3 regions of the Promicromonospora sp. NFX87 genome follow, and region 2 is predicted to be linked to each of the others. Evidence: predicted binding sites of a transcription regulator. Region 2 holds the regulator's gene; each other region holds the start of a gene.

Evidence for each region. The regulator LexA, encoded in region 2, represses DNA repair genes until DNA is damaged. The targets are predictions, from matches to a motif close to TCGAACANNTGTTCGA.
Region 1: the regulator LexA is predicted to act here: its motif matches at 1,104-1,119, upstream of ACNYC2_RS14925 (DUF222 domain-containing protein).
Region 3: the regulator LexA is predicted to act here: its motif matches at 1,504-1,519, upstream of ACNYC2_RS20570 (DUF222 domain-containing protein).

The regions. Positions count from the first base shown of each region.
Region 1 is NZ_CP183413.1:3,307,379-3,310,590, forward strand. It holds gene ACNYC2_RS14915 (ABC transporter ATP-binding protein) at 1-101, shown strand, start outside; gene ACNYC2_RS14920 (ABC transporter permease) at 113-874, shown strand; gene ACNYC2_RS14925 (DUF222 domain-containing protein) at 1,186-3,030, shown strand.
Region 2 is NZ_CP183413.1:4,006,520-4,009,731, forward strand. It holds gene nrdR (transcriptional regulator NrdR) at 1-256, opposite strand, end outside; gene ACNYC2_RS18020 (LysM peptidoglycan-binding domain-containing protein) at 376-822, opposite strand; gene lexA (transcriptional repressor LexA) at 1,010-1,825, shown strand; gene ACNYC2_RS18030 (L-lactate dehydrogenase) at 1,910-2,899, opposite strand; gene ACNYC2_RS18035 (ATP-dependent DNA helicase) at 2,909-3,212, opposite strand, start outside.
Region 3 is NZ_CP183413.1:4,579,005-4,582,216, forward strand. It holds gene ACNYC2_RS20560 (zinc-dependent alcohol dehydrogenase family protein) at 1-449, shown strand, start outside; gene ACNYC2_RS20565 (helix-turn-helix transcriptional regulator) at 487-1,404, shown strand; gene ACNYC2_RS20570 (DUF222 domain-containing protein) at 1,581-3,212, shown strand, end outside.

The sequences.
Region 1 (3,212 bases), 700 kb from region 2:
ACGTCGAGAAGCAGCCCACCCTGGAGGACGTGTTCTTCGCCGTCGTCGGCGAGAACACCGCCGGCGACACCGCCAGCAGCCCCGTCAGCACGGACAAGTGAGGAACGAGACCATGAGCAAGCACTTCTTCGGCGACACCGCCGTACTGACCGGGCGATCCCTGAGCCACATCCTCCGCAGCCCGGACACGATCATCACGACGGCGGTCACGCCGATCGCGATGATGCTGATGTTCGTCTACGTCTTCGGCGGCGCGATCAACACCGGCACCGGCAGCTACGTGAACTACCTGCTGCCCGGCATCCTGCTCATCACCATCGCGTCAGGTATCGCGTACACGGCCTACCGGCTGTTCCTGGACATGCAGGGCGGCATCTTCGAGCGGTTCCAGTCCATGCCGATCGCGCGTTCGGCGGTGCTCTGGGGACACGTCCTGACGTCGCTGGTCGCCAACCTGGTCTCGGTGACCATCGTCGTGCTGGTGGCCCTGCTCATGGGCTTCCGCTCGGGAGCAGGAGTGCTGGCCTGGCTCGGCGTCGCGGGCATCCTGGTTCTCTTCACGCTGGCTCTGACCTGGCTCGCGGTCATCGCCGGCCTGTCGGCCAAGACCGTGGACGGCGCCAGCGGGTTCTCCTACCCACTCATCTTCCTGCCCTTCGTCAGCTCGGCGTTCGTGCCCACCGAGACGATGCCCGGACCGGTGCGCTGGTTCGCGGAGAACCAGCCGGTGACGTCGATCGTCGACACCATCCGCGACCTCCTCGCCCAGCAGCCGGTGGGCACGGACATCTGGGTGGCGCTCGGCTGGTGCGTCGGCATCCTTGCGGTCGCCTTCGTCCTGGCCACCGCCACGTACCGCCGCAAGATCTCCTGACGGCGGACTCCTCACGACGACGGAGCTAACTCGACCACGGTCCTCGACCGCGCACCGTCCGGTGTGCGGTCGAGGACCGTTCTTCGTTGCGGTGCGAGTGAGCCCTCCCGTCCGAGGCCTGATCGACGACCTGAGCGTGGGAGTACTTCCAGGGCTTCCACGACGGCCTTCGGGAGCCCGCTTTGAGGCGGTCAGAAGTTATCCACAGATTTGAAATCGGGCGAGCAAATGGCACGAGTGTTCGAGATAATAGGTACAGCGAGGAAGTCAGAACTAGAGGCAAGTGAGCGAGTCGGGCGGGGGTGGGCACGGTGGAGCAGACAACGAACAGCGGACCTGCCGGTGGCCTGCCCGCTGCCGCCTCGATCGAGGACGTGCTGGCTCGGATCGAGAACGAGATAGACCACCTCACCGCCCTGACGGACCCCGAGACCCTGACCGGGTGGGACGCGCCGACGGTCACTCGCCTGGCTGATGCGCACACCCGGATCCGCCGGCTGACCGGCCGCCTGGACGGGGTCCGCTACACCCTGCTGCCCCGCATCGAGAACGAGGGCTCTTGGCGCTCGGGTGGCGCGGCTCGCACGTTCACGACCTGGCTGCGGCTGCGCGAGGGGATCTCCGCGTCGACCGCGGGTAAGGACATGACGATCGCCCGGCGTCTCGCGACCGCGCTGCCCGTGACGCGGGAGCGGCTGGTCGCGGGAACGCTGGGTGTCGACCACGCCCGGGTGATGACCGAGGTCGCACCCACCAGCGAGACCCGCACCGACGCACTGGCCTGGCTGATCGACACCCGCACGGGTCACACCACGACACCGGAACAGTTCGTCCAGTCTGTTGCGGTCGACTTCCCCGACCCAGTAGACGACCCCGACGGCACCACCACCCGTGAGCTGGTCACCCAGGTCCTGGAGGGCGCGGTCACCGAGGGGAACCTGGTCACCGGTGAAGGCGTCGTCTTGCGCGAAGCCAATGTGTTGAACGCGGACCAGTTCCGCAAGGTGGCGCGCCGGTTCGCGACCATCATCGACCCCGACACCGACGATGTGGACGATGACAAGGCCGCCCAGGGCGAGTTCTTCGACCTGGCCAAGACGTTCGGCGGATACCACGTCGCCGGGTTCCTGACCGACGAGCACGGCCTGCAGCTCACGACCGCGATCAACGCCGTCCTGGGTGCCCCGTCAGCAGAAGACACCCGGACGACGACCCAGCGCCGGGCACAAGGCCTCGCGGATGTGGCGCGGGTGGTGCTGGACACGAACCAGGCCTCCCCGGGCGCGGCGATCGCACCGCACCTGAACGTCACGGTGTCCTGGGACGAGTTCGTCACCCAGGTCACCCGGACCCGGGACGGCCTGTGCCTGACCTGCGGACAGGCCGCACCAGCACGTGGCAACCGCCCGGGCGTGGGTCCGAGCATGCCGGGCACCAGCACCAGCACAGGCACGAGCACCAGCACCGGCACGAGCACCGGCAGCGGCACCGGCACGGGTGCGGGTGCGGATGTCGGTGCAGGGCCGGTGAGCACCGGCCCAGCGGCCGGAAGCCCGGCGGGAAGCCCGAGTGGAAGCCCGAGTGGAAGCCCTGGCGGGAGCCTCACCGAAAGTCCGACCGGAGGTCCGGGTGGCTGGAGCACCGCGGCTACGACCGTGTCCGGGTTCTTGTCCTCCGGTGGCCCGGTATTCACCGAGACCGGGGGTCGCGCCCCACGCGCACTCGTACGCCGCCTGGCGTGTCACAGCGCGATCACCCGGATCGTGTTCGGACCCGACGGCGCAGTCCTTGACGTCGGACGCGCCCAACGCACCGTGTCAGGGCAGATGCGCCGCGCCGTCATCGCCCGAGACCAGCACTGCGTCTACCCAGGGTGCGATCAGCCGCCGTCGCGGTGCGAGGTCCACCACGCCCTCACCCACTGGGCCGACGGCGGCGACACGGCGGTGACCAACAGTGCGTTGCTGTGCTGGTACCACCACCAGCTCGTCGACACCAAGGGCATCACCATGCACTGGACCGGCAAGCCGGCCACGAACACCACAGCCGGTGCACTGCTGGAGACCGGGTGGGCCTTCACCGACGCCCGCGGGCACCGCATCCGCCTCCCCGAAGCCATCGGGGCCCAACCTCCACCCACCACCGAAGCCGCCTGACCCGGCGAACCCGCAGCCGGCCGAACTCGCCAATCGGGTCCGACCCCGTCAGACCTGATTGGCCACACGAGCCCGCAGACCGAGCAAGGTCGCCCGACTCAGATCGGCCGCATCAGGACGGCCGCATCAGGACGCCCAACGCAGGCCACCCAGCTCAGGTCGAACCACGTCGTCCCAATGCG
Region 2 (3,212 bases):
GGGCCAGGATCGCCAGGTCGTCGTCGCTCACCGGGCGCCCCTGGCACGCCTTGCGCACACCCGCGGCGACCTTGTCGCGGCTGAACGGCTCCGTGGCGCCGGAGCGCTTGACCACGGACAGGCTCGCGGTCTCCACGGTGGTGAACCGTCGGTTGCAGTTCGGGCACTGCCGTCGGCGCCGGATCGACAGGCCGTCGTCGGCGGTCCGCGAGTCCACCACACGCGAGTCGGCGTGGCGACAGAACGGGCAGTGCATGCTCACTCCTGCGTGGTCGACCATCGACCGGAGGCCTCCGGTCGCGCCCCGACCGTAAGCGGGCAAACCACCCCCTTGCAACATAGCCGCAACATTCGTCGGCGAATCGAGGCCTTTCGTCACTCCTTGGGCAGGAGCAGCAGCTCCCCGACGCGCAGCGTGCCGGTCGACATCTCGTTCAGCTCCTGCAGCCGGCCGACCGCGTGCCGCACGTCCTCGCCGGGCCTCGCGACCTCCTGGGCGAAGCCCCAGAGCGTCTCTCCCGGCTGCACGGCATGCACCCGGACCTCGGTGGGTTCTCCCGGGGAGCTGGCGACCGCCGTCGCCCCCCACGTGACCATCGGCGCGAGCAGGAGCATGGCCAGCAGCACGAGGACCACGCGGCCACGCCGCGTGAGCCGCAGGCCGGCCAGGCCCAGCCGGTCGGCGATCGTGCGCCCTTCCGCCGGGGCGTACGCACGGAGCGCAGCCGGTCCGGCCGCCGGTGCGTACGCCCGGCCATACGACGGCGCATACGCCTGTTCATACGTCGGGGTGTACTGCCGCAGCGGGATCACGTCCCCCATGGCCCCTCCTCGAGGTGCAGAGCTTCTGTCGTTCATACAAGCGTTCGTCGAACGCCCGTACCATTGTGTAGCACGGGACACCGTCCATGTCGAGACACGCTCGAACATTCGTTTGAGCCGAGCGCGTTTGTGACCTAGAGTGGGTAGCGCACAGGAGAACATTTGTCGGAACGGGAGGGGCACGGGCATGACGGGACGGGACGGGACCAGCGACACGAGAGCCGTCGACACGGCAGCCTCCGGCGTCGCCACGCTGGACACGCCGGCCGACAAGGCGGTCGCTGACGTGCACACGATCTCGCCGACAGACCGCCTCACCGAACGGCAGCGCCTCGTGCTGGACACGATCCGGCAGTCGTTCGAGACGCGGGGCTACCCGCCGTCGATGCGTGAGATCGGCGAGGCCGTCGGGCTGGCCAGTCCGTCGAGCGTCAAGCACCAGCTCCAGATGCTCGAGAAGAAGGGCTTCCTGCGCCGCGACCCCAACCGGCCGCGTGCCATGGAGCTCGTGGAGCCGATGGCCGAGCAGGTCGACAAGCCGACCCGCGGCGAGATCCACTGGCCCGAGCCGCGCCGTAGCGGCCAGGTCCACTGGGGCGGCTCGGTGCCCGACGACGCCAGCACTCCCCCGCCGTCGTACGTACCGCTCGTGGGCCGTATCGCGGCCGGTGGCCCGATCCTCGCCGAACAGGTCGTCGAGGACGTGTTCCCGCTCCCCCGCCAGCTGGTGGGTGACGGCGAGCTGTTCCTCCTCAAGGTCGCCGGCGACTCGATGGTCGACGCCGCGATCTGCGACGGGGACTGGGTGGTCGTGCGCCAGCAGAACGTCGCGGAGCAGGGCGAGATCGTCGCCGCCATGATCGACGGCGAGGCCACGGTCAAGACGTTCAAGCAGACCGACGGTCATGTGCTGCTGCTGCCGCAGAACCCGGCTTACGAGCCGATTCCCGGCGACGAGGCCCAGATCCTCGGCCGCGTGGTCGCCGTCCTCCGCAGCCTCTGACAAGACCGCGAAGTAGAGCGCCTGTCCGCCCTGCGCAACGCTCAGCGTGCGTAGGGCGGACAGGCGCTCTACTTCGCGGTGCCGTCAGAAGCCGAACCGCCTCTGCACGGCCCGCACGTTCTCTGCCGAGGCACGAAGGCCCGCCAGCTCGTCATCGGACATCGGCACCCGCACGTTGTCCGTGACACCCCGCCGGTCCACGAGCGACGGCACGGACAGGCACACGTCGCTGATGCCGTGGTAGTCGTCCAGCAGCGAGGACACCGGCATGATCCGGCCCTCGTCCTTGAGCACCGCCTCGATGATGCGGGTAGCGGCCAGGCCGACGGCGTAGTTGGTCGCCCCCTTGCCGGAGATGATCCGGTACGCGGAGTCCACGACCTCGCGGTGCACCTCCGTACGGACCGCCGCGTCGAGCGGCGGCTTGCCGCCCAGCGGCTCCCAGTCGAGCAGCGGCATGCCGCCGATCGACGCCGAGCTCCACAGCGCGATCTCCGAGTCGCCGTGCTCCCCGGCGATGTACGCGTGCACGTTCCCCACCGCCACGCCGCAGCGCTCGGCGAGCACCACGCGCAGCCGGGAGGAGTCCAGGACCGTACCGCTGCCGAACATCCGCTCGCGCGGCACTCCGGAGATCTTGAGCGCCGCGTAGGTCACGACGTCCACCGGGTTCGTCACCATGACGTACGTGGCACCCGGCGCGACCTCGACGAGGCCGGGCAGGATGTCGCGCATCAGCCCGATGGTTCCCTCGGCGAGGTCGAGCCGCGTCTGCCCGGGCTTCTGCTTCGCCCCTGCGGTCACGACCACGACGTCGGCTCCCGCGCACACCGCAACGTCGTCCGAGCCGATCACCTGCGCCTGGGGCGTGAACATGAGGCCGTGCTGGAGGTCGAGCACCTCGGCCTCGACCTTCGCCCGGTTGACGTCGTGCAGGGCGATGGTCCGCGCCGAGCCCCGCGCGAGCGCGGCGAAGGCCAGCGTGGAGCCCACAGCGCCCGCGCCCACCACCGCGAGCTTGGTGGTACGGGCATTGGAGGGACGTACGGCCGGGATGTCCGAAAGGGCTGCCATGCCCCCAGGTTAGGTGTCGAGCCTCGCCAGCGCGGCGCGCACCAGCGCCGAGTCTGTGGTCGGCCAGAACCCCGGCATCGAACGGGTGAGGAACGAGGCGTAGCGCGCGGTCGCGAGGCGCGGGTCCAGGACGGCCACCACTCCCCTGTCGTCCATGCTCCGCACGAGACGCCCGGCACCCTGCGCGAGCAGCAGCGCCGCGTGCTGCGCGGACACCGCCATGAACCCGTTGCCGCCCGCCTGCTCCACGGCCTTGGCGCGGGCGGCCTTGACCGGGTCGTCGGGGCGCGGGAACGGGATGCGGTCGATCAGC
Region 3 (3,212 bases), 570 kb from region 2:
TCGTCGTCTTCAGCCGCCACCCCGAGCGGCAGGCGCTGGCCCGCGAGTTCGGCGCCACCGACGTCATCGAGGAGCGCGGCGACGCCGGCGCCGCGAAGGTCAAGGAGCTGACCGGCGGGTACGGCGCCCACGGCGTCGTCGAGGCGGTGGGCACCGAGGAGTCGATGTGGCAGGCCATCAACTCCGCCCGGCCGGGCGGCTACGTCGGGTACGTCGGCGTCACGCACGGCGTCCAGCTCGACGGCCTGAAGCTGTTCTTCACCGGCGTGCACCTGCACGGCGGCCCCGCCCCCGTGCGCCGGTTCCTGCCCGAGCTGATCCAGCTCATCTGGGACCGCGCGATCGACCCGGGCAAGGTCTTCGACCTCGCCCTCCCGCTCGAAGAGGCGGCCGAGGGCTACAAGGCGATGGATGAGCGTCGCGCCACGAAGGTGCTGCTCACCCTCTGACGGTCGCGCCGCCCGGGTCGCACATACCGTGGAACCCATGAGCACCAAGGACGAGGTGCGGGAGTTCCTGGTCTCCCGCCGCGCGAACGTCACCCCGCGGCAGGCGGGCATCCCCGACTTCGGCGGGGAGCGGCGGGTACCCGGGCTGCGCCGCGAGGAGGTCGCCATGCTCGCCGGCGTCAGCCTCGACTACTACACGCGGCTGGAGCGCGGGAACATCCGCGGCGCGTCCGAGAGCGTGCTGGGCGCGATCGCACGAGCCCTCCAGCTGAACGACGCCGAACGCGAGTACCTGTTCGACCTCGCCCGCACGGCCCCCGCTGCCGCGGCCGCGCGCGACCGCAAGCCCGTCGCGCAGTCGGTCCGCACCTCCGTGCAGCGCGTGCTGGACAACATGGCCGTGCCCGCCATCGTGCACAACTCGAACCAGGACCTCGTGGCCGCGAACGTCATGGGCCGCGCCCTGTACGCCCCGCACTTCGACACCGACGGCACGCCGAACATCGCCCGGTTCATCTTCCTCGACCGCCGCGCCCAGGACTACTACGTCGACTGGGCACTGGCCCGGCGCACCGCCGCGGCGATCATGCGGCTCGAGGCCGGACGCGACCCGCTCAACAAGGAGCTCACCGCGCTCATCGGCGAGCTCTCCACCCGGAGCCCGCAGTTCCGCGAGGACTGGTCGGGGCACGACGTCCACGAGCACCGCACCGGGGTCAAGTCGTTCCACCACCCGGTGGTCGGGCGTGTCACCGTCGCGTTCGACGTCTTCGCGATGCCCGGCGAGGCGGGCCTGCAGATCGTCACCTACAGCCCTCCCCCGAACACCGACTCAGCGGAGAAGTTCGCGCTGCTGGCCAGCTGGGCGGCGACCCAGGAGGCGGAGCGCGCCCCTGACGGCGGCCTGGCGAGCAGGCCGCACGACGCCGTGAGCCAGCCTGCGAGCACCGACTGACCAGCTGAGGTCGCGCTGGCGGGACGTCTGGGACGGCCTCAGAGGCGTCTCGATCCTGTCGCGAAGAGTTATCCACAGATTTGAAATCTGGCATGCAGGTCGCACACATGTTCGAGATAATGGACGCATCCAAGGAGTGAGTACTAGGCGAGCGATCGAGATGAGTGGGGGTGAGCATGGTGGATCAGACGACGAACGGTGGACCCGCCACCCTGCCCGCCGCGATCTCGATCGAGGAAACTCTCGCCCGGATCGAGAACGAGATAGACCACCTCACCGCGCTGACGGACCCCGAGACACTGACCGGCTGGGACGCCCCGACGGTCACTCGCCTGGCTGATGCGCACACCCGGATCCGTCGGCTGACCGGCCGGTTGGACGGTGTGCGGTACACCCTGCTGCCCCGGATCGAGAACGAGGGCTCGTGGCGCTCCGGTGGCGCGGCACGCACGTTCACGACCTGGCTGCGCCTGCGCGAAGGCATCTCCGCGTCCACCGCGGGTAAGGACATGACGATCGCCCGGCGTCTCGCGACCGCACTCCCAGTCACGCGGGAGCGTCTGGTCGCGGGAACCCTGGGTGTCGACCACGCCCGGGTGATGACCGAGGTCGCACCCACCAGTGAGACCCGTACCGACGCACTGGCGTGGTTGATCGATACCCGCACCGGACACACCACCACACCGGAACAGTTCGTCCAGTCCGTTGCGGTCGACTTCCCCGACCCGTCCGAGGACCCCGATGGGGCACGCACTCGTGAGCTAGTGACCCAGGTGCTGGAGGGCGCGGTCGCGGACGGGACGCTGACCACGGGTGAGGGCGTGGTGCTGCGGGAGGCCAATGTGTTGAATGCGGACCAGTTCCGGAAGGTGGCGCGCCGGTTCGCGACCATCACCGACCCCGACACAGACGACCTCGACGACGACAAGGCCGCGCAGGGCGAGTTCCTGGACCTGGCCAAGACGTTCGGCGGGTATCACGTGGCCGGGTTTCTGACCGATGAGCACGGCCTGCAGCTCACGACCGCGATCAACGCGGTGATGGGCGCCCCGTCAGCGGAAGACACCCGGACGACGACCCAGCGTCGCGCGCAGGGTCTGGCGGATGTGGCGCGGGTGGTGCTGGACACGAACCAGGCCTCTCCGGGTGCTGCTATCGCGCCGCACCTGAACGTCACGGTGTCCTGGAACGAGTTCGTCACTCAGGTGACTCGGACCCGGGACGGGCTGTGCCTGACGTGCGGCCAGGCCACGCCCGGGCTCAGCAGCCGGATCGGCACAGCGAGCACCAGCACAGCGAGCACGGTGAGTGCAAGCACGGCGGGGACAGCGACAGAGTCCGGGTTCTTGTCCTCGGGTGGTCCGGTGTTCACCGAGACCGGGGGTCGCGCCCCGCGCGCGTTGGTGCGCCGCCTGGCGTGTCACAGCGCGGTCACCCGGATCGTGTTCGGACCCGACGGCGCAGTCCTCGACGTGGGTCGTGCCCAACGCACCGTGTCGGGGCAGATGCGACGCGCCGTCATCGCCCGCGACCAGCACTGCGTCTACCCGGGATGTGACCAGCCACCGTCACGGTGCGAGGTCCACCACGCCCTCACTCACTGGGCCGACGGTGGCGATACATCGGTGACGAACAGTGCGTTGCTGTGCTGGTACCACCACCAGTTGGTGGATGCCAAGGGCATCACCATGCACTGGACCGGAAAGCCAGCCACGAACACCACGGCCGGTGCCCTGCTGGAGACCGGGTGGGCCTTCACCGACGCCCGCGGCCACCGCATCCGCCTACCCGAACCCATCGAAGCACCT